DNA from 2 places in the Synechococcus sp. W55.1 genome. Region 1 is predicted to be linked to the other one. Evidence: riboswitches for the same ligand, from Rfam matches in the RefSeq annotation. Region 1 holds a riboswitch; the other holds the start of a gene.

What was found. Region 1 has a riboswitch for cobalamin ahead of NW816_RS08935 (sirohydrochlorin chelatase). Riboswitches for the same ligand answer to the same signal wherever they lie in the genome.
Region 2: linked by a shared signal. The riboswitch ahead of NW816_RS09360 (TonB-dependent receptor plug domain-containing protein) and the one ahead of NW816_RS08935 (sirohydrochlorin chelatase) in region 1 are both predicted to bind cobalamin.

The regions. Positions count from the first base shown of each region.
Region 1 covers NZ_JANSHN010000015.1:20,552-35,681, reverse strand. Annotated here, with positions in the region: gene hmpF (pilus motility taxis protein HmpF) at 1-1,596, opposite strand, end outside; gene trpC (indole-3-glycerol phosphate synthase TrpC) at 1,880-2,800, shown strand; gene NW816_RS08950 (DUF5340 domain-containing protein) at 2,866-3,105, shown strand; gene NW816_RS08945 (heavy-metal-associated domain-containing protein) at 3,170-3,364, shown strand; gene NW816_RS08940 (heavy metal translocating P-type ATPase) at 3,477-5,792, shown strand; cobalamin riboswitch at 5,891-6,027, shown strand; gene NW816_RS08935 (sirohydrochlorin chelatase) at 6,060-7,100, shown strand; gene NW816_RS08930 (hypothetical protein) at 7,198-8,100, shown strand; gene NW816_RS08925 (PAP/fibrillin family protein) at 8,097-8,708, opposite strand; gene NW816_RS08920 (L-threonylcarbamoyladenylate synthase) at 8,763-9,476, opposite strand; gene NW816_RS08915 (hypothetical protein) at 9,495-9,869, opposite strand; gene obgE (GTPase ObgE) at 9,930-10,973, opposite strand; gene NW816_RS08905 (30S ribosomal protein S1) at 11,188-12,156, shown strand; gene NW816_RS08900 (hypothetical protein) at 12,487-13,365, opposite strand; gene NW816_RS08895 (CobW family GTP-binding protein) at 13,410-14,378, opposite strand; gene NW816_RS08890 (VOC family protein) at 14,951-15,130, opposite strand, start outside.
Region 2 covers NZ_JANSHN010000016.1:38,010-53,139, forward strand. Annotated here, with positions in the region: gene aroA (3-phosphoshikimate 1-carboxyvinyltransferase) at 1-516, opposite strand, end outside; gene rsmH (16S rRNA (cytosine(1402)-N(4))-methyltransferase RsmH) at 751-1,662, shown strand; gene NW816_RS09355 (hypothetical protein) at 1,839-2,363, shown strand; cobalamin riboswitch at 2,693-2,845, shown strand; gene NW816_RS09360 (TonB-dependent receptor plug domain-containing protein) at 2,887-4,857, shown strand; gene NW816_RS09365 (DUF1636 domain-containing protein) at 4,959-5,387, shown strand; gene NW816_RS09370 ((2Fe-2S) ferredoxin domain-containing protein) at 5,399-6,268, shown strand; gene NW816_RS09375 (hypothetical protein) at 6,506-6,913, shown strand; gene NW816_RS09380 (ArsA family ATPase) at 7,036-9,087, shown strand; gene ligA (NAD-dependent DNA ligase LigA) at 9,120-11,180, shown strand; gene clpX (ATP-dependent protease ATP-binding subunit ClpX) at 11,990-13,336, shown strand; gene NW816_RS09395 (potassium channel family protein) at 13,407-14,096, shown strand; gene NW816_RS09400 (TrkH family potassium uptake protein) at 14,168-15,130, shown strand, end outside.

The sequences.
Region 1 (15,130 bases):
CCGCTCTGGATAGAGGGTGGCCTGCAGGTGATTGAGGCGACCCCAGGTTTCTGCCATGGCCTGGGCGCGGGCCCGCAGGGATCCCTCCTCTTGCTCCAGGTGTTGCCACTGCTGCTCCAACTCTTGCCGTTGGCGGGCAAGCTGCTCTTGTTGAGAAGGTAAAGAAGAATCCAATTGTTGGATGAGGCTTTGCAAGCGACCTTTTTCTTGAAGGAGATCCTGTTTTTGGCTGCCGATCTGATCCAGAATCGGGCCAATATCGACCAAGGTAGGGGCGGCAGCGGCCTGCCCTTGAAGCTGGCTGAGGCGGGCCTCTTGGCGGGTCAACTCTTCGTATTCCCGCTGTAGGTTTTTCTCCTGAGGCAGCAGAGCTTCTTCGAGGGCGCTGCAAGCAGACTGAGCGTAGTCAATATCCATTTCGATATCGAACCGCTCTTCGGGAGAGGCAGTGGCCAAACGCTCTTGCAGCTCCCGTAGGGCTTGGCGATTTTGCTCCAGCTCGGCCCGCTGCTGGCTAACTTGGGCCGCCCGCTGCTCGTAATCCCGGCGCAGTTGGCTGACCAAAGCCGCCAGCTCCTCGACCGAGATCGCCGGCTCCCCAGCCCTGCCGTTGCTGCTGCCATCGACGATAAAGTCATATTCCTGCACCAGACGAGAGGCTTTCTGGTATAGGCTCTCTTGAGATTGCAGCTGCTGGAGAATCCTCTGCAGGTGCTCTTGATGGGCTCGCAGGGATCCCTGCCGAGTTTGCCATTCTGCTTGGCTGTGCTCCAGGGATTGTCGGGATCCCCACCAAGCGGCGCGGCGTTCTTGCCAAGCGCGGTAGTCCCGATCCAGCTCGTCTTGCCGGATCTGGGCCTGCTGACGTTCTGCTTCCAGTTGGGCAATCTGTTGATTCAAGTGCTCCTGCTGCTGCTGAATGTGGCTTTTCAAGCTCTGCAGAAGCGCCAAGGGATCCCCAGCCGGATGTAGAGTCTCCTGGAGCTGCTGCACCAAAGCCTGTAGCTGCGCTGCTTCTGCTTCCCCCAATCGGCTGGAGCGAGCTTCTTGCAATTGAGCTTCCAACTCTTGCCGCTGTCGATTCAGAGCTTCCCGCTGTTCTCCGATCAGCCGCTGTTGTTCGGCCAAGTAAGCTTGCTGGGCTGCCAGCTCCTCTTTGAGGCTGTCCAGGAGTTTGCGATCTTCCTCTACGGCTTTGTATTGCTCGTACAGCCGCTGCACCTCTTCTTCTTGGGCTGCCAGATCCATCTCGCGGCGTTTAAGCTCATGGGCCTGAAAGGTGAGGGACTGTTTCCAAACCTCGATCTCCTCTTCCTGGCTGCGGGCTTTGAGCTGAAGTTGGCTGAAGTTTTGCAGGTAAGTCACCAGTTGGCGAGCAGCTTCGCTGATGCGGGCGACCTGACGGCTGCCGGAGATTTCCGCCAGCACCAGCGACCCATCCTTGAAACGCCCGGCCTCCTGGGCAATGCGGCCTTCCAGGGTAATCGATTCTTCGTTCACGGCCACCCAGGTATTGTCCTGCTGCTGCTTGGCCAGCAATTGTAGAGACGACTTAGCAAACCCAATCGGCTTGGATAGCTCTGCCAGGTACAGCACGCCTGAACTCCTTCAAAACAGCATGGACAACGCCAATCCCAAACCCTAACCCCACCGAGCCCTCGCCCCTGGCTGGGGAACAATGAACGGCTGCCGGAGTAGGGCTCCCCAAGGCGCAAAAGATGGCATCAGACTCTATACCTTACCGCTCTAGACTCAACCATAGGCTAAAAAAAGCACCTTCGCCAGATGAGTTTTGGGGATGTCCGGGGTAGCTATTCAAACCGGTGGCGGAGCACTAAGGTAGTCTAGGGTGTGGTGTAGGGTTCTGCTCAGGGTTTGTATGGAGCTGCAAGGTGAGCCGCTTTCTATTCGTCGGCGTTCTCCTGCCCCGCCGGTGGTCGTAGCCTCTCAGGTGTACCAGACAACAGCGCCGGAAGCCAAGCCGCGCCACATTTTGGAAGAGATCGTCTGGCACAAAGAACAGGAGGTGGAGCGCCAACGGGAGCAGCTTCCCCTGAAGCAATTGCAACGGCAACTGGATCAAGCCCCGCCGGTGCGGGATTTTGTGGCGGCTCTTACCCAGTCTCCTCACCCTGTTTCCTTGATTGCCGAGGTCAAAAAAGCCTCCCCCAGCCGCGGCGTTCTCCGGGATCCCTTTGACCCGGTGGCCATTGCCCAGAGCTATGAGGCCGGTGGGGCCAGTTGTCTCTCGGTGCTGACGGATGAGCGGTTCTTTCAGGGCAGTGGCGAGTATCTGCGGCAGATCCGTCAAGCGGCAGGGATCCCCATCCTGTGCAAGGAGTTCATTCTCTACCCCTACCAAATCCTCTGGGCCCGCGCCTTGGGGGCGGATGCGGTGCTCTTGATTGCCGCCATTCTCTCCGATGCGGATTTGGGCTACTTTCTCAAGCTGATTCGGCAATTGGGCATGGCGGCTCTGCTGGAGGTGCACACCTCCCAAGAGTTGCAGCGGGTGCTGCGTTTGCCCCAACTGCAAGAGTCCAGGGGGCAGGTGCTCATTGGCATCAACAATCGCGATCTGAGAACCTTTACGGTGGACTTGAACACAACGCGCGACCTGTTGGCCGCCCACTCGGATCTCCTCGGCGAGCTGCCCATTGTCAGCGAGTCCGGCATCCATACCCCTGCCGATTTGCAGCAGTTGCGGGCCTGGGGGGTGCGCTCTGTGCTCGTGGGGGAAGCTCTGGTGAGACAGCCGGATCCCGGCCAAGCTGTGCGCCACCTGTTGTCATCTCAGTGAATGAGAACCCTCCATCATATGGATCTCTGTTAAGAACAATGGATCTCTAAGGATTGCTCAGACCGATGAAACGTATTCCTGTGCCGGCTCACATCCACTACGAATTTCTGCTGCGGGTATTGGAGCGGCAAACCTTTCCGGCAGTGGAAGAACAGGATTTCGGCAACCGAGCCCGCACACAAGAGCTGATCAACTCTCTGCGCAAAGCCCTCACCCAACAGGTGCAACTGGAAGAAGACTGGCGACAGCGGGGCTATCAGGTGGACTACCGCTGGAATATGGACGAGCCTCAGACTCCCCCTTGACCTTCCAGTCCACTGTAAGGTTTAGCATCCTTTCAGTGGCATTGGGTTGGGGAGGTTTCCCAAGATGCAGGTTGTTTTGACAGTGCCCAAGCTGGCCTGTGCGGCTTGCGTGGACACCATTGCGCAAGCGGTGCGGCAACTGGATCCCCAGGCGCAGGTGGAAGGGGATCCCAAAACCAAACAGGTGCGGATTACTTCTGGGCGGTCTGTGAGCGATTTGCGGCAGGCCCTCACCCAGGTGGGATATCCCCCGGCCTAGTCAATTTTGGGCCGGGAACGGTCGGGCGTCTGTTTTGAATTTCTGTACAGATGGCTGCCTTCGCCCTGCCCAGGGTGGAGAGTAGCTGTCGTTTCATCAACAAGGTGTTGCCATGTCTGCCCATAAAGGGTCATCGGGTGCACTATCGGCCTCTGCGCCTTCTCCTGAGGGCACTTGGCAGTTGGCCCTGCAAGGGATGAGCTGTGCCTCCTGCGCCCGCAGCATCGAACAGGCCCTCACTCAGGTGCAGGGAGTATCCTCCGGATCCGTGAATTTTGCCAGTGAGCAGGCCACCGTCAAAGGGGATCCCCGGCTGGTGGATCCGCAGGCGTTGATTCGGGCGGTGGAGCGGGTGGGGTATCGGGCGCGCCTCATCCAAGAGGATTGGCAACTGGACGATCCGACAGACCCAGAGCGGATCGCCCAACGGGCCGCAGAACGGGAATTGAAGCTGAAGGTGGCGATGGGGGTGGGCATCAGCACGGTGCTGGTGATCGGATCCCTGCCGATGATGCTGGGAATGGAAATCCCGGGCTTTCCCATGTGGCTGCACAATCCTTGGTTGCAGTTGCTGCTGACGGCTCCGGTGCAGTTTTGGGTGGGCAGGCATTTTTACCGGGGAGCCTGGGCTGCTTGGCAACGGCGTTCAGCGGATATGAACACGCTGGTGGCCTTGGGGACGAGCGCGGCTTTTTTCTATTCTGTTTTCCCAACGGTTTTCCCCGACTATTTTCACCGGCAAGGACTGCACCCGGATGTCTATTATGAGGTGTCGGCGGTGGTCACCACCCTGATTCTGGTGGGCAAGTGGATGGAGCAACGGGCTAAGGGGCAAACCTCCGAAGCCATTCGCAAGCTGATCGGGCTGCAACCGAAAACGGCAAGGGTAATTCGCCATGGGGTGGAGCAGGATATTCCGATTCGGGAAGTGCAGGTGGGGGATCGGATCCGAGTGCGCCCCGGAGAGAAGGTGCCGGTGGATGGGGTCATTCTAGAGGGATCCTCCACCCTCGACGAGTCCATGGTGACCGGCGAGAGCCTGCCTGTACTCAAGTCGGCGGGGGATGAGGTGATTGGGGCAACGCTGAATCAGACGGGCAGCTTTGTGATGGAGGCGCGGCGGGTGGGCAAAGACACGGTTCTGGCCCAGATCGTGCGCTTGGTGCAGGAAGCCCAGGGATCCAAAGCCCCAATTCAACAGGTGGCGGATCGGGTCACCTCCTGGTTTGTGCCGGCGGTGATTGGGGTGGCAGTTCTAACTTTTGTGCTCTGGTGGGTGCTGGCCGATAACCCGACACTGGCCTTGGTGAACACGATTGGGGTGCTGATCATCGCCTGCCCTTGCGCGCTGGGGTTGGCGACCCCCACCTCGATCCTGGTGGCCGTGGGACGAGGGGCGGAATTGGGGATCCTGGTGAAAAGTGCCGACAGCCTGGAATTGGCCCACCACTTGCGCACGGTGGTCTTGGACAAAACTGGCACCCTGACCGAAGGTCGCCCTACCGTCACCGATATTTGGGCTAATGGCTCCTCTCCCCTGACGGTGTTGCGCCTGGCAGCGGCAGTAGAGCGGCACTCGGAACACCCTTTGGCCCAGGCGGTGGTGCAGAAAGCCGAAGCCGAAAAAATTGTGATCCCTCCTGCCTGGCACTTTCAGGCAAGGGTAGGCAGTGGGGCAGAAGCTTGGGTGGAAGATCAGTGGATTCGCATCGGTCGGCTGAGCTGGCTACAGGAGATGGGGATCCCTTGGGATCCCTCTTGGTCAGAGCGGGTTCAGACCTGGGAAAGCCAGGGCAAAACGGTGATCGGCGTAGCGCAATCCCAGAGTCTGGTGGGGCTGTTGGCCATTGCCGATCCGCTCAAACCCACCTCTCCTGAGGCAGTGCAACACCTGCAACAGATGGGCCTAGAGGTGATCCTGCTGACCGGGGATAACCCCACCACGGCCCAAGCGATTGCCCGGCAGGCAGGCATTCAGCGGGTAATTGCCCAAGTCCGCCCCGATCAGAAGGCCGCTTACATTCGCAGCTTCAGACAACCTCGACACCGGGTGGCGATGGTGGGAGATGGCATTAACGATGCTCCGGCTCTGGCAGAAGCGGATGTGGGGATCGCCATCGGTACGGGTACGGATGTGGCGATGGCCGCCAGCGATATAACCCTCATGTCGGGAGATCTGCGGGGAGTCGCCACTGCCATTCAACTCAGCCGGGCCACCCTCAACAACATCCGCCAAAACCTCTTCTTCGCCTTTATCTACAATACGCTGGGGATCCCGATTGCCGCTGGGGCGCTCTATCCCTTTACAGGCTGGTTGCTCAACCCTATGCTGGCGGGGGCAGCCATGGCCCTGAGTTCCGTTTCGGTGGTCGCCAATGCCCTGCGCCTGCGACACTTTCGAGCCCACAGACCGGCAGGCCGGCGTTAGGCCCTCACCCCCAACCCTTCCTTTGAGGATGAGCCTGCTGGACCGCTCATGTCTCGGGGCTATCTTCTGGCAGACAAGAACATCCCCCCCGGGAGCTTGGTGAATGGCAAGAGGCAAGCTAACCTAAAAAGCTCAGGCAGATTGGGGAAAGCGCGGTGCAAATCCGCCACTGTGACGCAACTGTGATGGGATCCCTCCCTCAGCCAGAACACCCACCTGCCGTTGTCCTGTACCCCTTGCGATTCACAAGGAACGGAGTTTTTTGTGTTGAATACCCTCAGTGTTTCCCCTCCCCTTTCGGTTGGGCAGCTTGCTTCTCCTTCATTGCCCCTATTGCTTATCGGCCACGGATCCCGCGACCCTGAAGGGCGGCAAGCCTTTCTGGAGTTGGCCCAAGTCTACCAATCCCTCACTCCCCATCGACCGGTGATCCCTTGTTTTCTGGAGCTGACGGAGCCGAGTATCGCCCAAGGGATCCAGCAGTGTATTGCCCAAGGGTGGCAAGAGATTGTGGTCCTGCCGCTGCTGTTGTTTGGGGCCCGCCACAACAAGTTCGATGTGACGATGGAATTGGATCGCCTGCAGGCCCTCTATCCCCAGTTGCGCATTCATTACGGTGGGCCGTTGGGGATCCGCATCGAGATCCTGCAACTGCTGCGAGACCGATTGGCTGCTCTGATAGCTGCCCAACCGCGGCGGATCCCAGAAGCAGAAACCGTGCTCCTGTTTGTGGGTCGCGGCTCCAGCGATCCCGAGGCCAATGCCGAAGCCTGTAAACTGGCCCGGTTGCTTTGGGAAGGATCTGGGTTTGCCGCTGTGGAAACTTGCTTTATCGGCATTACCCATCCCCGCCTGCCCGTGGGATTGGAGCGGGCCTTGTCCTGGCATCCGCGCCGGGTGATCGTGCTGCCCTACTTCCTGTTTACCGGAGTGCTGGTGAAAAAAATTGAGGCGGCAGTGGAACAACAACGACAACGACAGTCGGAAATCGACTGGCTGATGCTGCCGGAATTGGGCCTTGTGGATACGGTGCTGCACAGCCTGCAGCAACTGGAGCAGGAAGCCCTGCAGGGCCAAACCCCGATGAACTGCCACCTGTGCAAGTTTCGCCTGGCCGTGAGCGCAGAGGTTGGAGCTGGATCCAGCCATCACCACCCTCACGAGCCTCATGACCACCATCACGGGCACGGATCCCATCACCACCCTCATTCTCACCATCACCCTCAGCACGGCCACACCCACGCAGCGGCTGGGGATCCCTGGGCCCAATTAGAGGGCTACCACCAACGGGCATGGCAGGTGCCCTAAGAGGGAAACAGAGGCTGCTGGCGGGATAAACTGAGTGCAGACAGGCCATTTTTGAACCTGGTTTTCCCGCTCTAGCGATTGTGATAACGAAAAGCCAATGACGATGTTTTCCCGCTCCTCTTGGGTCTCGGGTGCCACTGCCGCGGGGAGCGGGATTTTCGTCTTCGCTCTGGTGGTGGGGCTGTTGGATCAGATCCTGCCCACCCTGCCCAAGGTTTCCCTCTCCCTGGCCGGGATCCCTGGGATCCTGGCTGCCGCTGGGGCCTCCTATGGGGCCTGGCGGGTGGTTCAGATGGGTCTGCAATCGGCTTCCTGGAGCGACTTTCGAGAATCGCTGGTGGCGACCCTATCTCCCTTTGATCCTGCCGACCACGGCGGCGAGCCACGACAACCTAAGGGGGATCCTCGCCCTTGGCAGGTGGCTCAGGAGATCCGGCAAACCCAGCTCCGCCATCAAAAGATCCTTGACCGCATCAAGCAGCGGGTGAAAGCCGAAATCCAGACCTGTGAACGCGCCCAAGCCCAACTGCGCAGCGAGCAGCAACGGTCTCGAGTCCTGCAGGCCCAAGCCCAACAGTTACAACAGCATCTGCAAAACCTACAAACATCTTCCCCTTCTCCAAGCTCCGAGTCGACCAAACCCACGCCAGAGCAAGCGCTGCGCCAAAAGCTCCGCCAACTTCAATCCCAGGTCACCACCCTGAAAATAGAATTGGAACGCCAAAGGACCCAACTGCAACACGCAGAAGCAGAGCGGGCTCAACTCCAGCAGCAGCAGCAAAAACTCAAGCGCATCCTGCAGCGCAAAAAATTGGAAAATCGAGAGTTGCGCTCCCAACAGGCAGAATGGGCCCGGCAACTGGAGCAAACTCAACAGGAGCTGCAAACTTTGCGAGAGTCCTACCGCGCCTTGCAAGTTCTACAGGAAATAAGCTCCACCCTAACCCAAAACCCATCTCACGAAAGGGCGGAAACGGAGTCCTCTGGATCCTCCGACTAGCCGACCCGCTTTAGAACAAATACACTCCCCTCGCTGCCCCGACCCAGCCGCAAGTCTTCATCCAAATAGGTGATATCCAGCCAACCCGTTGGCTCGCGGCGGCGGATATCGATTTGAATAGCCGGGATCCGCTCCGGAGCCCGCTCGAGCAAATCGAGAAAACTCTCGATCTCGTAGCTCATCAAAGCTTGGGATCCGAGCACCAATCGCTCGAAAATCACCCTCACCCGGCGCTCAGATTCGGGGTAAAAGCGCGCTGATACAGCCAAGACTCCCCGTGGCATCCAAGCCTCCAGCCAACCGGATCCCTGGATCTCCGCCACGTTGAAGACCCGTCCAGCCTTGGCCCGAATACACTGGTAGATCTCGCCGGTGGTCAAAAAAGGCAACTGTGCCAGCCGCAGCAGAGCTGTGCTCGTGGTAAATAGGGTGAGCCAGTTCCCCTCCAACCCTTCAGGAGCCGATGTTGGCTTGGGGGTGGGGTTGAGCGCTTCTAGGGCGGCAATCTGAGACAGGATCTGGGCTTGCTGCTCAGGGGAGACTTTCCGGCCCCGGTCGGTTGCCTCCAGCAGGTGCAGCAGAGCCGATTTTTGCTGAGCCAGGGCCATGAGCACACTCCAAGGCATCAACCCCATTTTAGAGAACGCCAGATCCGGCTGCCCTCAACCGTCTTCTTCTACGGGTTTCAGATTTAGATCTGCCACCTGCTCATACCCTAGCCCGGCCCGCACCACCAGCGGCTCGGATCCGGTCAAATCGATTACCGTAGAGACCTTGGCCCGACGGGGGGCATCGTCATCCAGCACCAGATCCACCTGTTTTTCCAACTGCCGCATCTCTTCAGCCGCAAAGATCCCACCCTCATCCCAGGGGTCGCTCTCCCACTCCCAGGCTTGCCCAGAACTTAAGTCCAGGGATCCGACGGGATCCCCCCCCAGCTTGGCAGAGGTGGAGACAATTGGATTGCCCAACTCTTCCAGCAAAGCCTGACAAATGGCAGAATCGGGCACGCGGATGCCGGTGGTTTTCCGTTTGGGCTCCATCACCAACTTGGGCACCAGCTTGGTGGCCGGCAACAGAAACGTAAACGGGCCCGGGATCAGCCGCCGCATCAGCCGATAGGCCGAATCGGTTACCTGGGCATAGTGGGCAATGCGTGAGAGAGAAGGGCACAAAAAGGTAAGAGGCTTGTCGTTGGAGAGCTGCTTGATACGGCGTACCCGCTCCACTGCTTGTTTGTGGGTCACATCGCAGCCAATGGCATAGACTGTATCGGTGGGGTAAAGCATCACCGCCCCCTCCCGCAAAGCCGCCGCAATCCGCCGGATGGAACGGGCCTGGGGCTGTTGCGGATGCAGCTTAAAGTACTCGGCCATCGGGCAGATGGGAAGAGGTCAAGACTGGGAGCAGCTACCCCCCAGGGGGTTTTCCACAAGAGGGCGGGGGGTCGGTGGCACCGACGCGGGCGGGGATCCCTGAGATTCGGGCCAGTCCTTCAGTTGTTGCATCAGGGCTTGGATGTGCAGACGGGGCAGATAGGGCCAGTCGCCCGCTTCTTCCAAATCTTGAAGCACCCGATACAGAGCTTGACGGGTATTGGGCAAAGACTCCCGAAAGGCACCTTCCAGGATCGCGCGGTGCAACTCCTCCAGCAGCCGCAGGAGCATCAGCAGCTCCACACACGCTCCCGCCCTCGCCTGAGCCGCCTGTTCAACGGCCAACATAATCTGACGCAAATCCGGTGGCAGATCCTCCGCCGAGATATACATGGCCACTCGTCTCTGGGTTCTGAGAAGGCAGGGGCTTTCCCATTCTAAGATTCTTCTGCCCTAGGACTGGATGGATTTTGCCCCCACAAGATCCAACTCCGCAGACTGTTGGGATCCCCGACCCAGGCACTGCCACACCCGCTGCAAGAGGGCATCCAGCCCCTGCTTGGCAATTGCAGAAATGGCCACTACGGAAGTGCCGGCAGCGGCAGACAGCCTCTGGGTGCGCTCGGCAACCTGCTGGGGATCCAGAACATCGATCTTGTTTAAAACCAGAATTTGCGGTTTGTCGATCAGCCCGTGGCCATAGGCGTGTAGCTCCTGCTGAATGATCTGGTAATCCCTGACGGGATCTGCCGCCGTGCCATCCACCAAATGAATCAGTACCCTGGTGCGCTCCACATGGCGCAAAAACTCGTGGCCCAGCCCCACCCCCAAGTGCGCCCCCTCGATCAGCCCCGGGATATCGGCAAACACCACCCCATCTCCCGATGGATGGGGCACCACTCCCAAATTGGGCTGCAGCGTGGTGAAGGGGTAGTCGGCAATCTTGGGCCGGGCAGAGGAGACCACCGAAATCAGAGTGGACTTGCCCGCATTGGGCAGGCCGACAATGCCCACCTCGGCGATCAACTTCAGCTCCAGGCGCAGGCGCACCCGTTCTCCTGCTTCGCCCTTGGTAAATTGGCGGGGGGCACGATTGTGGTTGCTCAAAAAATGGGCATTGCCCAAGCCGCCTTTGCCCCCACGGGCTACCAGCAATTGATCCCCTTTGCCCACCAGATCGCCCAACAATTCCCCAGTCTCCGCATTGAACACCACAGTACCGCAGGGCACCCGCACCAGCCGATCCGCACCACTGGCCCCGCTGCGATGGTTGGGCCCCCCTTTGGCCCCGTGTTCCGCTTTGATCACCGGTTGAAAGCGAAAATCCAACAGAGTTTGCAGGCCAGGATCTGCCACCAGGATCACTGAGCCGCCCCGCCCTCCATTGCCGCCGGATGGCCCCCCAGCCGGCACATACTTTTCACGGCGGAAGGCAACGATGCCATCTCCGCCATTCCCCCCTTGCACTTCAATTTCGGCTTGGTCGATAAAGTGCAATCGTTCTTCTCCCAAATCTTCTATCTTCCAGCTTGGCAAGATCCCCGGAAAACTTGCCACAAAAGACGCTCCTCTAAGCTACGATGGTATTTCCCAGCCACATCCCCCACAGGTGGGAAAGTGGGAGAGTGAATGCACTCTCATCTGGGATTCTGCTAAACTCAACTGGCCTTCTACCCTTTATCCCGCGCAACTGATCAGTTACTGCACCCCTATGAGTCGATTCACCGCTGCCGATGTAGGTTTTACCACTGAGGACTTTGCCGCCCTCCTGGATAAGTACGACTATCACTTCAGCCCTGGCGAAATTGTGGCGGGTACAGTCTTCTCGGTGGAGCCACGCGGTGCCTTGATCGATATCGGGGCCAAAACGGCTGCCTTTCTGCCACTCCAGGAGATGTCGATTAGCCGCCTGGAAGACCCGCACGAGATGCTGCAGCCCGGAGAAACCCGCGAGTTTTTTATCCTCACCGAAGAAAACGAAGAGGGACAACTCACTCTTTCCATCCGTCGCATCGAGTACATGCGGGCCTGGGAACGGGTACGGCAGCTCCAGAAAGAAGATGCCACCGTTCGCTCAACCATTTTTGCCACCAACCGAGGTGGAGCCCTGGTGCGGATTGAGGGGCTGCGGGGCTTTATCCCCGGATCCCACATCAGCAGCCGCAAGCCAAAAGAAGAGCTGGTGGGCGAAGAGCTGCCCCTGAAGTTTCTGGAGGTGGACGAAGACCGCAACCGCCTGGTGTTGAGCCATCGCCGCGCCTTGGTGGAGCGGAAGATGAACAAGCTGGAAGTGGGCGAGGTGGTGGTCGGCACGGTGCGGGGCATCAAGCCCTATGGTGCCTTTATCGATATTGGCGGCGTCTCCGGCCTGCTGCACATTTCCGAGATCTCCCACGATCATGTCGATACGCCCCACAGCGTCTTCAACGTCAACGACGAAGTGAAGGTGATGATCATCGATCTGGATGCGGAGCGGGGACGGATCTCGCTGTCCACCAAGCAACTGGAGCCCAATCCCGGCGACATGATTCGGGATCCCAAGCTGGTTTACGAGAAGGCCGAGGAGATGGCAGCCAAGTACCGCGAGCAACTGTTGGCCGCTAAGCAAGGACAAGCGGCAGAGGCCCCACCGGAAGTGGTGGAAGAGGAGCTGGAATACGCGGCGGCGGCTGTGGAATGATCACAAACTTTGCGTATTTCTGCCTGCTACAAGGCTTAGCTAGGCCGCCGAGAAGCCCCGCCCTCTCTCGCTTTAGCGGCGCGGAGCGCTTTGCATCAGCATGAGTGCGGGAGTATGTCACGGCATGAGCCTTTGGTTCCATCAGTGTGAGTGGGGAGCTGAGGAGCGATCCATAAGCCCGTGGGGGCGGGGGCAGTCCAAATGTCCGAAGAGACGGGTACTGCTGCTGTGGCGAGGTAGGCTAAAACAGGAAGTGCGGCTGGCGTTCACGTAGTGTTGCCAACCTGCGCCAGTAACAGGAGTCCCCCACTTCTGAGCTTGAGGATCCTGTCAAAGACTGTAGATTTGCCCATCTACGAGCAGATGGGTGATGCCTTTCTTTTGCAGTTGGGTGCGCACAATCTCCAGGATGTAGCCGGGAAACTGGATCACCCGGTAGGGCGGGTAGGTGTTGCTGCCCCGACGGCTCATTTCGGAAAAGCGACGGGCCACCTTGTGGTTGTCGAAAATGGGCAGCGTATTGGCGTTGTCGATCCCTTCGATGGGCAGGGATCCGGAGCCAAAGAATTCCTTAAGGGGGCGGGTGGTCAGTTCTTGGTAGCGGTCAACAACGACGTAGCAGGTTTCCGGCAGGGTGAGCTCTTCCAGGGGCAACACCTGAATTCGATAGCCGGGATCGGTGAGGGGATCCTCTTCTGGCCCATCTTCATCTTCTAAGGGATAGTCAGGGTCGTCCTCATCTTCGTCCTCGTCTTCAAGGTCACGGTCTTCTTCGGTCTCTTCCTCCACATCCTCCAGATCTTCCCGAAGCCCAGCCGCCAACGGCAGTTCTTCTGGGGGCAGTTCTGGCAGAGACTCCGTCCCAGCAGTGTTATCCTCGCCTTCCTCGTTTGCGTTCGGCTCTGCGGGGGGCTCCGGCAAGGGAGATGGAGAAGGCAACTCCGGTTCCAGCGGCAAGATCTGCTGCTCCAAGGCTGGGATCCTGCCAACAGCAACTTTTTCCCCCATGTCTTTGCGGCGGGCAGCCGAGCGTTTGAGATGGATCAACCGCTGATACTCATCGGCAGCGATATTTTCCTTCAACACGCGGGTGATGGTGGTGATGCTCACCTGAAATTGCTCCGCCAATTCGACGGCGGTCGCTGCCGAGCCGCGGTAGGCGCTAACAATTTGCTGTTGTTCTTGCTCTGAAAGTTTGCTGCGAGCCATCCCAGATCACCCAATCCAAAAACCGAAAAAACTGAAGAGGATCCTTAGCCAGCGGCGGTTGCCTCGCACACCCGGCTGAGGCCGGCAGCCAGCTGTTCCGGCTCCAGCCCTTTGCCAATCAACACAATTTTGGACAAGCGGGGCTCATCGGGATCCCAGTCCCGTTCCAGAAAAAGGGTTTGCCGCTGGCCCACCTGATGAAAGATAACCCGCTGCGGCTCATCCACAACCGACAGCACCCCCTTGGCGCGAAAAACGGTCTCGGACAAGTCTTGTAGCCAATCGCGAAAGGCCCCCAAATCCAGCGGCTGCTGCAGTTGAAAGCTCACCGATTGGATCCCGTCCTCCTCCAGGTGATGGCTGGGGTGGGCCTCAGTCCCCGAATCGGGGAGCCTGGGATCCCACAATTCCGGACGAAAGGCATGCACATCCAAGATGCGGGCCAAGGGCACCTGGGCATGGGTGGTGAGCAGGCAAGGGGCATCGGGGTTGTAGCGGCGCAGATCCAGAAGGATCCGCTCTCGTTCGGCTTCGCCGATTAAGTCCACCTTGTTGAGCAACACAATGTCGGCACTGCTGATCTGGTGGGCAGCAGTTTGCGAGCGCCGGAAATTCTGCCAGTATTCGGCCCCATCCACCAACGTCACCACGCCATCCAGGCGCAACTCCTCATGAAAAGTCCTCTGCACAAATAGCTCCGTCACCTGCCTGGGATCCGCTACCCCACTGGTTTCCACCACCAGGTAATCCAACGCCTGGGCACGCTGCAGCAGCTCTCGGGCTGCCTGTTCAAAATCTTCTCGCACCGTGCAACAAAGGCAACCATTGCTGAGCTGCATCAGCCCCTCTTCGGGCAGATTGATCAGCTCTCCATCGATGGAAATTTCGCCAAACTCGTTGAGGATCACTCCAATGCGCAACCCATGCTCCTCCTCCAAGATGCGCTTGAGTAGGGTAGTCTTACCACTGCCCAAAAAGCCCGTCAAGAGGGTAACCGGAAGCTGAGTTTTCATTGCCAATTCGGTCTACAACCAACAAATCCTCTCTAGTTCCCCACAGGCTTTACCAAGAAAACTGGGTTTAAAGCCCCGCCCTTCCAGGGCAGCTTTGTACTACTTTATACGTTTGTTATAGTTATATGTGTTTGTTAGCAGGGGCAGGGTAGTCAACTGCTCTCGCCTACGGCGGCGCGGAGCGCTATAAAAACCCTACAGTCTCGCGACTGGATCCAACCTAAACTAAATAGGTTTTAGTGCTATCGCAGAACCAGGAACCAGAATCCCTTTCCTTCGGGCAGGGGGGATATCAACAGCTTAGCCTTAGACTTACAGTCATTTCGATTCAAACTAGGACACTTTGCCCACACCTAAACCGTTGGTCGCGTCGTCGCGTCAGCGTTGCGAAGCAATATAGGGGGCCAGAAGGCTTTTCTCAGTAGCTCAGGTTCCCCATCTTAACCTGAAACAACCATAATTTTGGATTCCACCCAATGGCAAGTCCAACAGAAGGATCGGCAGCTCAGCAAACGTCGGCGCCACTTCTCTGGGTGAAAGCCTCAACCACTCCCCTTGCCGAATGCAGACTGCTAACCCCGTTCGGATTTTGGGGATCCCTGTAGGCGGAGCAACTCGATGGGTAGGCCATCGGGATCGGCAATGAAGGCCACCTCGTAGATTTGATTGCCGATTTGCTGCTGCTGGGGCGGGAGCAGCAGGGTGAACGGCACTTGCGCCTGCAGATGCTCCAAATAAGCGGCCAAGGATTC
Region 2 (15,130 bases), on a different contig from region 1:
GGAGCGGTAGTGAATGCCCTTCAGGGATCCCCCTTGCACGGCCAAGGGTGCCAAGGTTCCACCGGCCCGTCCCCAAATGCTGGCCCCCATCTGCCGCAGTGGTTCTACCACCCGTCCCATGGGCCGCGAGCGCAGGGATCGATCCCCGGTGACGGCAAAAAAGCGCCCGGCATGGCCCGCCAGGATCCCCAGCATCAGTCGCAGGGTGGTGCCGGAGTTGCCGGCATCCAACACGTCCGCCGGTTCTTGCAGCCGGCCCAGGCCAACCCCCCGAATGCGAACACACTCGCTGTTAAGCTCCGAAATATCTGCCCCCAGCGCCCGAAAGCAGGCTGCCGTACTGCGGGGATCCTCTCCCAGCAACAGCCCTTGGATGGTGGTTTCTCCTTCGGCCAGGGATCCCAGCATCAGGGCGCGGTGGGAAATGGATTTGTCGCCGGGGATGCTGACTTGGCCGCGCAGGCCCTTGGCCGGCGAGAGGGTCAAGATATCAGTAGCAGAAGAGTGAGTCAACACAGCAACTCTGATGGCAGACTTGGCAAAAGCGGGAGCAGTCTCATCATACTCAGAGCGGGACTCGCGCCCCAGAGATTTTGCCGGGGATCCCAAGACAGCCTGTCTTTTGACGGCAACCCCTCTTTTCCCAGAGGATCACCTTAACAACATGGATTCCTCGGTCGGGGCCTGGCCTCGGCCTTTTTTTTGCAGATACTGAACTTTGTAGCAGCAGAAATAGAACCCCCGCAGACCGTGCTTGGCAAGGTGTATCAACACGATTCCGTTTTGACCGAGGAGGTGATGGCCTACCTGCAACCCCAGGGGGGCGGTATTTTTTTGGATGTGACGTTGGGAGGGGGTGGACACAGCTTGGCGCTGCTGCGGGGGGGAGCTGCTCGAGTGGTGGGGTTGGATCGGGATCCGGCGGCTCTGCAGGCGGCGCAAGCGCGTTTTGCAGCAGAAGGGATCCCCGGCAGCCGCATCCAACTGTGGCACCTCAATTTTGCCGATTTCGATCTGCAGCAGCATGGCTTTCGGGATGAGCAGGGGCAGGGGATCCCCTTCGATGGCATCGTGGCCGACTTGGGGGTGAGTTCTCCGCAACTGGACTGTCCTGAGCGGGGATTTAGCTTTCGCGGGGAGGGGCCGCTGGACATGCGCATGGATCCCAGTACAGCTCAGGAGACTGCCGCCGATTGGGTTAATCATCGCCCGGTCGAAGAGTTGATCGAGATTTTCACCCGTTACGGCGAAGAGCGATTTGCCCGCCGCATTGCCCATCACATCGAGCAGGCTCGTCCCCTCGCCACAACCACTCAGTTGGCCCAGGTGGTTTGGCAGGCAGTACCTCCGGCAGCTCGGCGAGGCCGCATTCACCCGGCCACTCGGGTCTTTCAGGCGTTGCGCATTGCCGTGAACCGAGAACTGGAGGCTTTAGAAACCTTGCTGGCCCAAGCCCCCACTTGGTTGAAACCCGGCGGCAGGTTGGCCGTGATCAGCTTCCATAGCCTTGAAGATCGCTTGGTGAAATGGGCCTTCCGCAGGGATCCCCGTTGGCAGGTGCTCACCCCCAGGCCCTTGTCCCCTTCCGAACTGGAACGGCAACGCAATCCACGGGCCCGCTCTGCCAAACTGCGAGTGGCTGCCCGCAGCATTCAGATGTAGGTTTAGGTTGGTTCTCCCGCTCTCAAGAGATCGGCTACTGTGAAGCGGACGGCTAGCCCGCCGAGACCAGGAATCGGGAGAAGGGGGTTGCTATTGGGGGATGCGGGGAACTAGGGTGAAGCGGAACCGGCAGTCCTGCACCGTCGGATCCCTTGGTGTGTGTGAGGTTAAGCCCTATGGTTAGCCAGCCTTTGAACGCAGGTCTTGATCGTCCCAAGAGCCCTCGTCGCCACAGACAGCCTTCTGCTCTGAGCCGACCCCTCTCCGGTACAGTTCAGGCCAGCCGCACCCAACCTTTGAATTTGAAGTTGAAATCAGCCCATCCTCGCAGCCAGCATCTTGCTTGGGCAGAACACCTAGCCTGGTGGAAGCAAATCTCCACAGGGATGGCTATCCTCTCCGGCGTTTCAGTGTTGAGCCTTTACAGTTGGACTGTGCACACCCAAAGCCGGTGGAGCCAGCGTTACCAGGTGTGGCAGCAGATGCAGCGCAACGAACGACAGTTTCTGCTGACTCAAGAATCCATTGCCAATTCTCTCCGGGAAATCGCCGACCGCTCCGAAATGGTGCCGCTGGTACCGGATCGGATGATCGAGGTGCCGATTGCCTCTCCCAGCCAAGTTGAGCCGGATCCAGCCCACCAGGCAACGGCTTTGCCAGAAATCGAAAAAGCCCCTCTTTTCTATCCGGTTGGGTACTAATTCATACGGATCCCGCCCATGACGGCTAGGCCAGCGTCCCCATCTTGCTTTCCCAAAAGCTGTGGGTCTTGTGAAGTCTCAGCGTATCTCTGTTCTCTAAAAGGCTAAGGGATCCCTGGGCCTCGCGATCTGGAGTAGCAGCGGGCTATCCTTCAACTGCTTACAAAGCAGTGAAGAAATCTGGCCTAAATGGGATGTGGCCCATCCGAAGCCCTGGGATTGCCGTTGGGATCCCGTTCACCCCTGGGGATGACATCCCCCCTGGCAGGATAGGAACTCCAGAGCAGGGGATGTATGATGCCTAGCACGGCTTTTTCGGAGCAATCGCAGAGAAAGCTGTACCGACAGGTTGTCCTGGGGATCAGCCAGGGCATGTAAAGGGGAAAGTCCGGTGCAAATCCGGCGCTGTGCCGCAACTGTGATGGGCTTGGGCTAGACCTATGCCCTCAGTCAGGATGCCCGCCTGCGGTTTTGGCTCGCATTTCTTCCGCGTCGCACGGAATCAGGAGCTTCAAGAAAGAAAATGAATCCCATTCTAGGTCTCAGCCTGGCGCTGGGGGGTCTTGTTTTGGGGATCCCAGCGTGGGCGCAGCCGGCGGCCTCTTCACCTTCAGCTCAAGAGGTGTTGGAAACCGGTGTTAGCGCCGAGATTTTAAATCAACCCGTCACCACACCTTTTCGCCGTCCTGGTTTGCTGCGGGATTCTTCCCGCCCGGTTTACGTCATTACCCGCCAGCAAATTCGAGAGCAAGGGGCAAGAACGGTTCAGGAGGCCCTGCGCTACCTGCCCGGGATCCTCAGCAACGGCACGGCGGGAACCCAGTTGGGAGCCCTTAGCTCCCAGTTTATGCGGGGAGGACGAACGGCCCAGGTGTTGGTGCTCTTGGATGGCCGCCCCATTAACGACCTGGGCTTTTTTGGCGGGTTCGATCTGTCTCAGATCACTACAGATGTGGTCGAGCGTATTGAGATCTCTCCAGGTGGGGGCTCCACCTTATACGGCTCCGATGCCGTTGGCGGGGTCATCAACATCGTGACGCTGGATCCAAAGCCGAGATCCGAGACTGTGCTGGAAGCGGCTATCGGCAGCTACGGCCTCAATGAGCAAGGGATCCAGAACCGCGGCCAGGTGCAGGATCTGGGCTGGGTGGTCAGCTATCGCCGTCTGCAGAGCAACAACGACTTTCCCTTTGAAATTAGGCGTTTGGGCAAAGCCGGCAGGCGGGAAAACTCGGCGGTGGAGTACCACAACCTACAAGCCAAGCTCACCTGGCAATTGGCAGAAGGCCAAGTCCTAACCGGAAATGCCCTTTATCTCAACAAAGCGTTTCAGGTGCCTGGCAGCACCGAGTTTCCCTCCCCCGATGCAGTGCAAAACACCAACGACCTGCTGTTAGATCTCAGTTGGCTGTGGGATCAAGAGAGGGGATCCCTGCAAGCTAGGGTATTTTTTGACGACCTCAACTATCGCTTCAGCGCCCCACAAAGCCAGGGATCCCGGGATGAGATCCTGCGAACGGGGTGGGGATCCCAACTGCAATACACCTGGAAGGCTGCTGAAAACCTGGAGCTTACTCTAGGAGCGGATTACCGATCCATTTCAGCTCGCAACACCACCTTCTCCTTTGCCAGGGGATCCACCAATGTCAACTACGACAATACCGTGAACCAAGGGGCCCTCTTTGCCCGCCTGGATTACAAGCCACAGCCCAACTTTTATCTCAACTTAGGTGTTCGCCAAGATTCGAGCAATCTGGTCAACGGTTCGGCCACCTCTCCTGCCGCAGGGATCCGCTGGGTTTTGGCAGAAGGCACCACCCTGAGGGCCAATTATGCCGGCAGCTTTCGCACCCCCTTGATCTCAAACTTATTCTTTCGTTTGCGGGGCTTTTTTGAGGTAGATGGGAACCCCAATTTGCGACCGGAGCGGGGAGAGAGTTTTGACATTGGCCTGGATCAGGCTCTGGGAGATTTTGGCCTGCTGCGCTTGACCTTTGCCCATAACCGCATCCGCGATGGCATCACCTTTGTCAGCACCGGCCCGCGCAGGGGAACCTACGAAAACATTGAGCTCGTGGAATACACGGGCTTGGAAGCAGCCCTGGATTTGCGATTGGGGGAAAACTGGACTCTTTTTGCCAACTACACCCTGAACGATCCCATCATCCGCTCGGCGCTGGATCCCAAAGCGGTTGGCAAACAGCTAGCCTTCGTGGGAGCAGACAGCTTCAACCTGGGCCTGAGCTACCGCGATGCAGAGGATCGGTATGCCTCAGTTTTCCTGCATCACATTGGCACTTTCTTTACCAACAACGCCAATACCCAATCTCTGCCCGGCTACACCAACCTGGCTCTGCGGGGAGGGATCCCGGTTGCAGAAAATCTCGCTCTAGAAGTGGGGGTTGATAACCTGCTGGATGAGCAATATGAGGTTTTCCCCGGCTACCCCGGAGTGGGTCGCACCGTTCGGCTCAATCTGAGAGGCCAATTTTAAAGGCTTAGCCATTTCGCTCACTGCTTGACCACTCGCTTAGATATTGAGATCATTTCCCCTTCTTCATCGCGCCCTTTACAGTCAAGTCTGGATTGCAAGTTATGCCGGTATCAAGCAGCTCTGTGTCTCAATCAACTTCCCAGTTGCCAGTTCAAGCTGGCAGCGCTGCTCAGCAACCCAGCGGTCATTATCTCTGGGTTTGCATCACCTGCGGATCTCGGTGGGTTAACGGCCAAAAAGAAGGGACTAGCAAGGGAGAAATGCTGCTGTCTGCCCTGCAATCCCAAACCATCCACCCCCAACTAACTCTAAAACCAGTTGCCTGTATGAGCGCCTGCAGCCATGCTTGCGTTGTTGCGTTGGCAGCACCTCAAAAGATGACCTATGTTTTTGGAGATCTGGATCCAAAAGATGTGGAGCTGATTCTGCAGACAGCAGAGCTCTACCTCACCAAGCCAGATGGGATCCTACCCTGGGCCGAGCGCCCTCTCAAAAAAGGGGTGATTGCTCGTATTCCACCACTACCTTGAGGAGCTCTCTCATGGCCGCTTTCACGCCCTGGATAACCCCTCTCCATCAAACTTGGCAGGAAGTTTCTCTGACGGGTTGGACAACCCTTTATGAAGGGATCCCTGCCCACATCGACTGCTTGGGGCCGTTGCTCTACGAGCTGTTTCAAGAGCACTGGGCCGAGATCCAGGTGGGCCATGTGGCGGAAGGCGGGGTGCTGGAGCTGGCTTTCAAGAAACCTCCAGCTTTGTGCGTGCTCTACGATGGCTATCTAACCGTTGCCACCGAAACTTGGCACCTGCATTTGTGCCTGGAGGAGCACCAAGGCGGCCCCCATTGCAAGACCCCACCCGAGCTGCGCCGCAAAAGATTGGTTAGCCGTGCTGCTCTCTACCGGCGCCTCAATCCCCAAGGTCAGCCCCGCATGTGGGGGATCCAATTCTGGAATGGAGCAGAAGAACCTTTGCTGCAGATTTTTCTGCCCAGCCCCTTTTTGGGGCCAGAGGAAGACTACCTGCCGGAAGGCAAAGCAGATTACCAAAAGCTTTCTCTTTACGAGCGCATCCGCGCCATCTATGTGCAGGGGAAAGAGCGGATCCCCTATGAGGATAACCCTCTTAAACGTCCCTACCTTGCTGTTTGTCGTTCCAGCCGTTGTTATCCTTCCCGCAACTACCAACCGGTTGTAGAAGCTCTGGAATCCGCCCTTCGAGAAGCCAACCTGGACGTACAGGTTATCACCTCAGGCTGCTTGGAAGTTTGCCAACAGGGGCCGGTGGTTTTTTACTCCGGAGATTGCACCTGGTACAAGCGGGTTACTCCCCAAGTAGCTCGGCAAATTGTTTTTGAGCATTTGCTTAATAGCTGTCCTCTGAAAGACCACCTTTTTCCAGGAGATTAAAGCATGATTGGCCTGCAATCGAGTGCTCAACCTATCCCCAGATCTTGCCGCTTGATCTCAGCCCCACTTTGGATACAAGCTGCTCAAGATTTGGCCCAAGGCTGGTTCTGGCCCAGCTTGTTTACCACCGTCGGCTGTCTCAGCAATATTGCTTATACATGTACCCTTCCTTTTGTAACTGTTGGTATTGTTGCAGGCACAACTTTAACCCGCCAAAGGGCAATCATTAGTGCTTTGATGATTTGGCTGGCCAACCAAATCTTTGGCTACACCTGGCACAACTATCCCCGCACTCCCGATTCGTTTGCCTGGGGGTTGGTGCTGGGGATCGGCACGGTGGGGATTGCTCTTGCTGGCGGTTACCGACCTCTGTTTTCTCAGTCCAAGCCGCTTCGGCCAAGGCAACTGCTGCTGAACTATCTCTGGATCCCGGCCATGCTCATCTTGGGGTTTCTGGCTTTTGAAGGGCTGATTTTGGCCGCCGGCCTGGTTTTGGGGGGAACGGAGGGCCTGACCCTGCCCATTCTGGGCAAAATCTGGCTGCACAACTGGCTGTGGACAGGACTTTGGATCGGGATCCACGCGCTGCTGGTGTGGGACAGAGGACGTCGCCGGGTGTGGCTGGGAGAGGAGAAACTGCGGTGAGCTGCTCCCGTACAAGCTCTTCCCATCCCGTCAGCGGTGCGGAGCACTTTTGCAGTGATCTGGAACATCCCCAAGAGGGATCCAGGCCAAAATAGGGGCGACCTGTGTGGGAGGGGATCCCTTTGCAGCTTTCTCATCTCAACAGTGGCAGGAGTGCCTACCGTCCTTCTCTGCTCTCTCCTTCCCAACGTCTCCTGCTGTTCAGCGGCAAGGGGGGAGTGGGAAAAACGACCCTGACCTGCGCGCTGGCCCGCCAACTGGCCCAGGTGGATCCTCAGCGCCGTCTGCTCCTGATGTCCACGGATCCCGCCCACTCGCTGGGGGACGTGCTGCAAATCTCGGTTACGGATGTGGCCCAACCCCTGCCGGATCGCCCCAATTTGCAGGTGCGGGCTTTGCAAGCGGAGATTTTGTTGCAATCTTTTCGGCAAACCTATGGGCCGGCCCTGGAGCTCATTGCCGAGCGGGGCAGTTGGTTTGGCCGAGAGGATCTGCTGCCGATCTGGGATTTAGCCTGGCCGGGGGTGGATGAGCTGATGGCGATTCTGGAGGTCAACCGGCTGCTGGCTGGGGAGGAGGTGGATACCGTTATCTTGGATACGGCCCCCACCGGGCATACCCTGCGGCTGTTGGAGCTGCCCGACTTTTTAGATAATCTGCTGGCTGTGTTTGCCACCTTTCAGGCCAAGCATCGGGAGATCGCCCAAGCCCTGACAGGCACCTATCGACCGGATGAGGCGGATGCGTTTTTGGCCCAGTTGCAGGGGGAACTTGAGGGGGGCAAAGCCCGCTTGACCAATCCGGAGAGCACCTCTGCTTGGCTGGTGATGATCCCGGAGCAGTTGAGCGTGGCGGAAACCCGCCGCTTTTGTCAGCAACTGCAAAACCGCCGCGTGCCCATCGGCGGTCTTCTGGTCAATCAGGTGCTGCTTGCAAGAGAGAATAACAGCCAACCTTCGCTGCCCGCTGCTCTCCCCTCTCCTCTCTACTCGGCGCGGCAACAGGAACAGCGGCGTGTGCTCAAAGCCCTACAGGAGGAGCTGCCCGGATACTCTATCTGGGTCTGTCCTTATCAACTGCAGGAGCCGGTTGGGTTGGCGGCCCTGGATGAGCTGGTTCAGCAGCTTCGCCCCTTGCCAGAGGTGCTGCTGGAGTTGGAAGGGATCCCAGAGCAAAAAGCAGAGAGCCAAGAGAAGAGAAAGTCTCTCTTCTCCACCCTCTTCCCTTCCTTCAAGGGGATCCCGTCCCTACCGGATTTTTTGACCCAAGGGATCCGACTGGTGTTGGTGGGGGGCAAAGGGGGTGTGGGCAAGACGACGGTGGCCGGGGCCCTGGCTTGGACCTTGGCCAAGCGCCATCCCGACAAGCAGCTCTTGCTGGTCTCCATCGATCCGGCCCACTCGTTGGGGGATCTGTTTCAAACGAAACTGGGTCAGGATCCCATCCCCCTGCTGCCCAACCTGCTGGGGCAGGAGATCGATGCGGCGGTGGTGCTGGAGCAATTCCGGCAGGATTACCTGGAGGAGGTGGCGGCCATCTTGGCAGGGGAGGGGACGGCAGGGGTGGAAGTCCAATACGACCCACAGGCGTGGCGGCAACTGCTGCAGATGCCCCCACCCGGCTTGGATGAGGTGATGGCCCTGTTGAGTGTTCTCCGACAGGAGACGAGCGGGCAGTTCGACCTGGTGGTGCTGGACACGGCTCCCACAGGCCATCTCTTGCGGTTTCTGCAGATGCCCCAGGCTCTGGAAGGTTGGGTAAGCTTGGCCCTGAAGCTGTGGCTGAAATATCGGGATGTGGTGGGCAGGTCGGAATGGGCGCAGCGGATGCGGGAGCTTTTGGCCCAGGTGCGGCAGCTTCGGCAGCAGCTCCAGGATCCCCAGCTTGTCACCTTTATCCCCGTCTTTAACCCCGAGCAGGCGGTTCTGGCAGAAACCGAGCGTCTTTTGGCGGAATTGGATGCTTTGGGGATCCCTCATCCCTACGCCGTTCTCAATCGGGTGTGGTTAGAGGATTCTACCCCCTTTGGAGAGGCCCTCCGCCGTCGTCACCAGGCTCTTCTGGCCCAGCTCCCCCAGCTATTTTCCCAGCAGGCTATCTTGATCATTCCCTCGCTGCATTCTCCCAGCGTGGAGAATATCGGCTCCTACTTGTTCGCTCCTCAGGAGCCCTAACCTAGGGGTAGACCTTGCTCACCCAAAGCGTTATGGATCCCAAGTTGGAAGAACGCGCCCGCGAGCTGCGCACCCTGCTGCAGAAGGCCAGCATTGCCTACTATGTCCACGATGCTCCCATCCTGGAAGACAGCGTTTACGACCGCCTTTACCGCGAGCTGCAAGAGCTGGAGCGGGCTTACCCTGAACTGGTCACCCCCGATAGCCCTACTCAGCGGGTGGGAGAAAAACCTGCAGAGCATTTTCCCACCGTCTTCCACCGCATCCCCCTCTACAGTTTGGAAAACGCTTTCAACCCAGAAGAGCTAGAGGAGTGGCAAGAGCGCCTGCTGCGAGTTTTGGGCCGTGCCCCTGTGCGCGACAGCGGGACAGAGGGAGAGCTGGAGTATGTCTGTGAGCTGAAGATTGATGGCGCCGCCTTGGCCCTAACCTACATCGAGGGTCTTTTGGAGCGGGGTGCTACTCGGGGGGACGGACAGGCCGGAGAGGACATCACCCCCAACGTGCGCGCCATTCGTTCGATTCCCCTGCGGCTGGCGACAGCAGATCCGCCTCCCGTTTTGGAGGTGCGGGGGGAAGTCTATCTGGCCCTGGCCGAGTTCGAGCGGATTAACCGGGAGCGTTGCTCCGCCGGGGATCCCCCCTTTGCTAACCCGCGCAACTGTGCTGCCGGCACCCTGCGGCAGTTGGATAGCCGCGTTGTGGCTGCCCGCAAGCTCAGCTTCTTCGCCTACGCCCTCCACTGGCCGGAGGGATGGCCTGCCGGGGATCCCCCGCAAACCCAGTGGCAGTGTCTGCAGCAGCTCAAGGAATTGGGATTTCCAGTCAACCCCCTTTCCCAGGTCTGTCGGGGCTTGGGAGAAGTGATCCAATTTTATGAGCGATGGCGGGGTGCCCAGCTCCCCTACGCCAGCGACGGGGTGGTGGTGAAATTGAACTCCTTGCGGCTGCAGGAGGAGGCCGGCTTTACGCAAAAATTTCCCCGCTGGGCCATTGCCCTCAAATACCCTGCCCAGGAAGTCCCCACCCGCATCCGCGCCATCGTGGCCAGCGTGGGCCGTACCGGCGCCGTCACTCCAGTGGCAGAGCTGGAGCCGGTTCCTTTGGCCGGCACCCTTGTCAGCCGCGCCAGCCTGCACAATGCCGATCGCCTGCGGGAGCTGGATGTGCACATTGGCGATACTGCCATCGTGCGCAAAGCCGGGGAGATCATCCCGGAGGTGGTCGGGATCCTGAAGGAATTGCGCCCTGCCGACGCTGTTCCCTACAGCCTGCCCAGCCAGTGCCCCGAATGCCACGCCCCTTTGGTTCGTCCCCCTGGCGAAGCCGTGACCCGCTGCCCCAACCCCGAGTGCCCGGCCAAGCTGCGGGGCCAATTGCAGCACTGGGCCAGCCGTGATGCTTTGGATATCGAAGGCTTAGGGGAAAAGCGGGCAGCCCAATTGGTGGAGAGCTTGGGGGTGCGCACCGTAGCCGATCTCTACCGCCTCACCCCAGAGCAGTTGCAGGGCTTGGAGGGGATGGGATCCCGCTCCAGCCAAAAGCTGGTGCAAGCCATTCAGCGCTCTCGTCAACAGCCCTGGGAACGAGTGCTCTACGGGCTGGGGATCCCCCATGTGGGGGTGGTCACCGCCCAGATTTTGGCCGGCCATTTTCCCACCCCTGAGCTTTTGGCCCAAGCCAGCGCAGAAACCATCGCCCAGATCTATGGGATAGGCGCGGAAGTGGCGGAAGCGGTGGTGGCCTGGTTTGCCGAGCCGGCCCATCGTCGCCTGTTGCAGGAGTTGCAGGCGCTAGGGATCCCCGCTCTTCCTCAGCAGGAGAACCCTGCCGTCTCCCAGATCCTGGCCGGGAAAAAATTCGTGATCACCGGCACCTTGCCCACCCTCTCCCGCCAGCAGGCCAAGGCTTGGATTGAGAGTCGGGGGGGCAAAGTCACCGCCAGCGTCAGCCGCCAAACCGACTACGTGGTGGTGGGCTCTGACCCCGGCTCCAAGCTGGAGCAAGCCCAACAACTGGGGATCCCCCTGCTGACCGAAGCGGAGCTGTTGGCGCTGGATCCCACCGTGGAATCCGGTGATCTGCATCCTTGACAGGGTGGATCCCCGAAAAACTTGGGTAGGGTGGGTTGTCTTAGCGGCAGGGATAATTTATGATTCACCTCTAGTGAGGAGTGGACGCCAATAGGGGGAAGCGAACGAAACACGGACAGTTCCTTCCCCTTTTTGGTTACAAAAAGGCGCGGCCACACCTCCAAAAAGTATCCAACTTAACTGAAGGATTCCTTTGCCAGTGCCAGATAAGTTCAACTATGATGGGATCAGCGGAGACGCATGTTTCCGTTCACTCCTCACACCATCTTCCGCTCGGCGTCAAGTCGGGCGGTTTTTCTATAAATCCGTCCAAAGGATGTATGACCATTCCCGATAGCAGCGAAACGGCTCACCCCTTCCATTTCCAGTTTTCCTCCTTGTGAGACACTTGGGGAGAACCGAGGCTGTGGCGTTTGCACGGGTAGCGCAGAGCGCTGGAGAAGCTTATGGTCACTTTGAAGCAAGAATGAAACACCTCCGTTGCATTGCTTCCCAGCTCCCTGAAGAGTGGGTGGTCGCGGAAGCGGCACGGAGCGCTTGGGAAGTGTCTCAATCCAGTTTGAAATGACTATATCTCCAGTCTTTCCAGTTGATCCCCATGGGAATCTCTTGGCACCCTGCCCCCTTGGGGATCCGGAAACAAGCCCTACGAGCCCAGTGGAGATGCTAGACTAGTAGCTCAGTGAGATTCCACCAACTTCGGCCTCCTTACGCTTTCGCAGCCAATTTGCGACTGGATTGGAAGGTTTAGTTTTCTTCTGGCTTTTGCCGGATTAGGATAGCCAAGAGCAAGCAGCAACGAGGATCCCATGGCCAAATATGACTCCCATCTAAAGTGCTCCTTCTGCAACAAGTCACAGGATCAGGTGCGTAAGTTGATTGCGGGGCCGGGGGTCTACATCTGTGACGAGTGCGTGGAGCTCTGCAACGAGATTTTGGATGAGGAACTCTACGACGGCAACACTCCTCCTGCTGCCGCCCCTGCCGGCGGCCGGCGTGAAGCTCCTAAAAAATCCTCCCGCAGCCTGCCTTCTTTGGCGCAGTTGCCCAAGCCGCAGGAGATCATGCGCTATCTCGACCAATATGTGATTGGCCAAGAAAAAGCTAAGAAGGTTTTGTCGGTGGCGGTTTACAACCACTACAAGCGTCTGGCTGCCAAGGCCAACCCCGGTAGCGTCGGAGTTTCGGAACTGGATGAGGTGGAGCTACAGAAGTCCAACATTTTGATCATTGGCCCCACTGGCTCCGGCAAAACCCTGCTGGCGGAAACCCTGGCTCGCATGTTGGATGTGCCTTTTGCGGTTGCAGATGCTACCACCCTTACGGAAGCTGGCTATGTGGGCGAGGATGTGGAAAACATCCTGTTGCGCCTGCTGCAGGTGGCGGACATGGACGTAGAAGAGGCCCAGCGCGGCATCATCTACATCGACGAAATCGACAAAATTGCCCGCAAAAGCGAGAACCCCTCCATTACCCGCGATGTCTCCGGCGAGGGGGTGCAGCAGGCTTTGTTGAAGATGCTGGAAGGGACAATAGCCAACGTGCCTCCCCAGGGAGGGCGCAAGCACCCCTATCAAGACTGCATTCAAATCGACACTTCCAACATCCTCTTCATTTGCGGGGGGGCTTTTGTTGGCCTGGAAAAAGTAATCGAGCAGCGCATTGGCAAGAAATCGATGGGCTTTATCAAGCCAGGGGAGCAATTGTCGGTTAGCCGCGAGCAACGTATGGCCAATGCCCTCAAGGCTTTGGAGCCTGAAGACTTGATCAAGTACGGCATGATTCCCGAATTCACGGGGCGGCTCCCGGTAGTGGCGACTTTGGATCCGCTGGATGAGAAGGCGCTGGAGGCGATCCTGACGCAGCCCAAAAACGCCATTCTCAAGCAGGCGCAGAAGCTGTTGCGCATGGACGGGGTGGAACTGGAGTTTGAACCTGCCGCCATTGCTGCCATTGCCAAAGAGGCTTATCGCCGCAAGACCGGGGCTCGCGCCCTGCGGGCCATTGTGGAAGAGCTAATGCTGGATGTGATGTACGAGGCACCCTCCCGCCGCGACCTAAAGCACATCCGCATCACCGCAGAGATGGTGGAGCGCCGTTCCACCCGCGAGCTGATTCCTCACCCCTCTACGCTGCCCAAGCCTGAGTCGGCCTAGAGTCGCGGCCCTTCCGATCCCTGCTGGATGAACTTATGATCTGTTCTTGAAAGAGGGGGCAGGAGATCCTATGGCAGGGACTGCGTTCCGCTGGCGCGAACGACAGCGGGTGGATCGTGAATATGCGGTAATTGGTCTGGGGCGCTTTGGTTCTAGCTTGGCTCTCACCTTGATGGAGCGAGGGCACAATGTCTTGGGGATCGACCGCAGCCGTGAGATCGTGCAGCGCCTGGCGGATCAGTTGACGCAGGTGGTGGCACTCGATTCCAGCGATGAAGATGCGCTGCGAGCGGTGGATATCCTCTCCTTCGACACGGTGGTGGTGGCCATTGGCAGCGATTTTGAGAGCAATTTGCTGACGACGGTGGCCCTGAAAAGTCTGGGGGTGCGCAATGTGGTCTGTAAGGCGTCGACCGAGCGGCAACGCTCTATTCTCCTGCGAGTGGGGGCAGATCGGGTGGTGTTGCCGGAGCAAGAGGCAGGGCGCCGTTTGGCTCAGGTGTTGACAGCACCGGGGATCCTAGATCAGCTAGAGCTGGAGCCGGGCTACAGCATTATGGAATTACAGGTGCCGGAGGCGTTGGTGGGCCATACGCTGGCGGAGTCGGATCTGCGTCGCCGCTTCGGCATCACGGTGCTGGTGGTGAAGCGAAAGCAATCGCTGGTGGTCTCTCCCCCCGCAGACTACCTGCTGGAAAAGGGGGATTTGCTGGTGGTTCTGGGGGCCAATACCAACATCTCGCGGCTGAATGAAATGTAGAATGAAATGTAGGGAGGGCTCCGATGAGAGAGGGATCCGTCCCGCTTCCGCGAGAGGAGGGCTCTGAGCGCTTGGTTCCACCGGTACCATCCCGCGCCCGCCACCTGCCGACACCGGGCTCGGCATTGTCTCAGTCCTCTAGGGCCTTTGGGAATCGTCTGCAGTGGTTTTTCGGGGGGGACAGGCGTCGCCCGCTGCCACCGCCATTGCGCCTGGTTGTAGGGTTGGGGCTCTTGGCAGTGGTGGGAACTTTGGTGCTCATGTTGCCGGGGATCGGGCGCGGGGATCCCTTGAGCTGGAATGAGGCGCTGTTTACGGCCATGTCGGCCCTGAGCGTGACGGGGCTCTCGACGATTGTGGCGGCGGAGGATCTCACCCTGTTGGGCCAGATTGTGCTGCTGATCCTGATTCAGATTGGCGGGGTGGGCTTCATGGTGTTGGCGGTGGTGGTGTTTCAATTGATCGGGCGGCGCATTTCCCTCCTCAATCGCTTGGCGCTGTGCAATTCGCTGGGTCTAATCGATCCGGGGGCGATCCTGGAATTGACTCGGTGGGTGCTGCTGGGGGTCACTCTCATTGAGTTGGGGGGGGCTCTGCTGCTCTGGGTGCACTGGCGGGATCTCTATGGGCCGGGGCGGGCAGTTTTTCTGGCTATTTTTCACGCGGTGTCGGCCTTTTGTAATGCAGGATTTGACCTGTTTGGCCGGGAAGGGATCCCTACAGACGGTCTGTCGCTGGCGATTTTGGCCGGTCTGATTTTTATCGGCGGTTTGGGCATCCCGGTTTTGTCGGATTTGTTAACCTGGCCGCGGGGCCACCGCCCCTCTCTGCACACCCGCATTACCCTGGGCGTGGTGGTGGTCTTGCTCTGCACGGGCGGCATTGGTTTGTTTTTGGGAGAGAGCTTGCCCGGTGGATCCCTGCTGGAGGTGAGCTGGCCCCGCCGCTTGGGCCTGACGTTTTTTCAATCGGTTTCTGCTCGAACGGCTGGGTTTGCCGGGATCCCCATTGAGGATTTGACCCCGGCAAGCCGG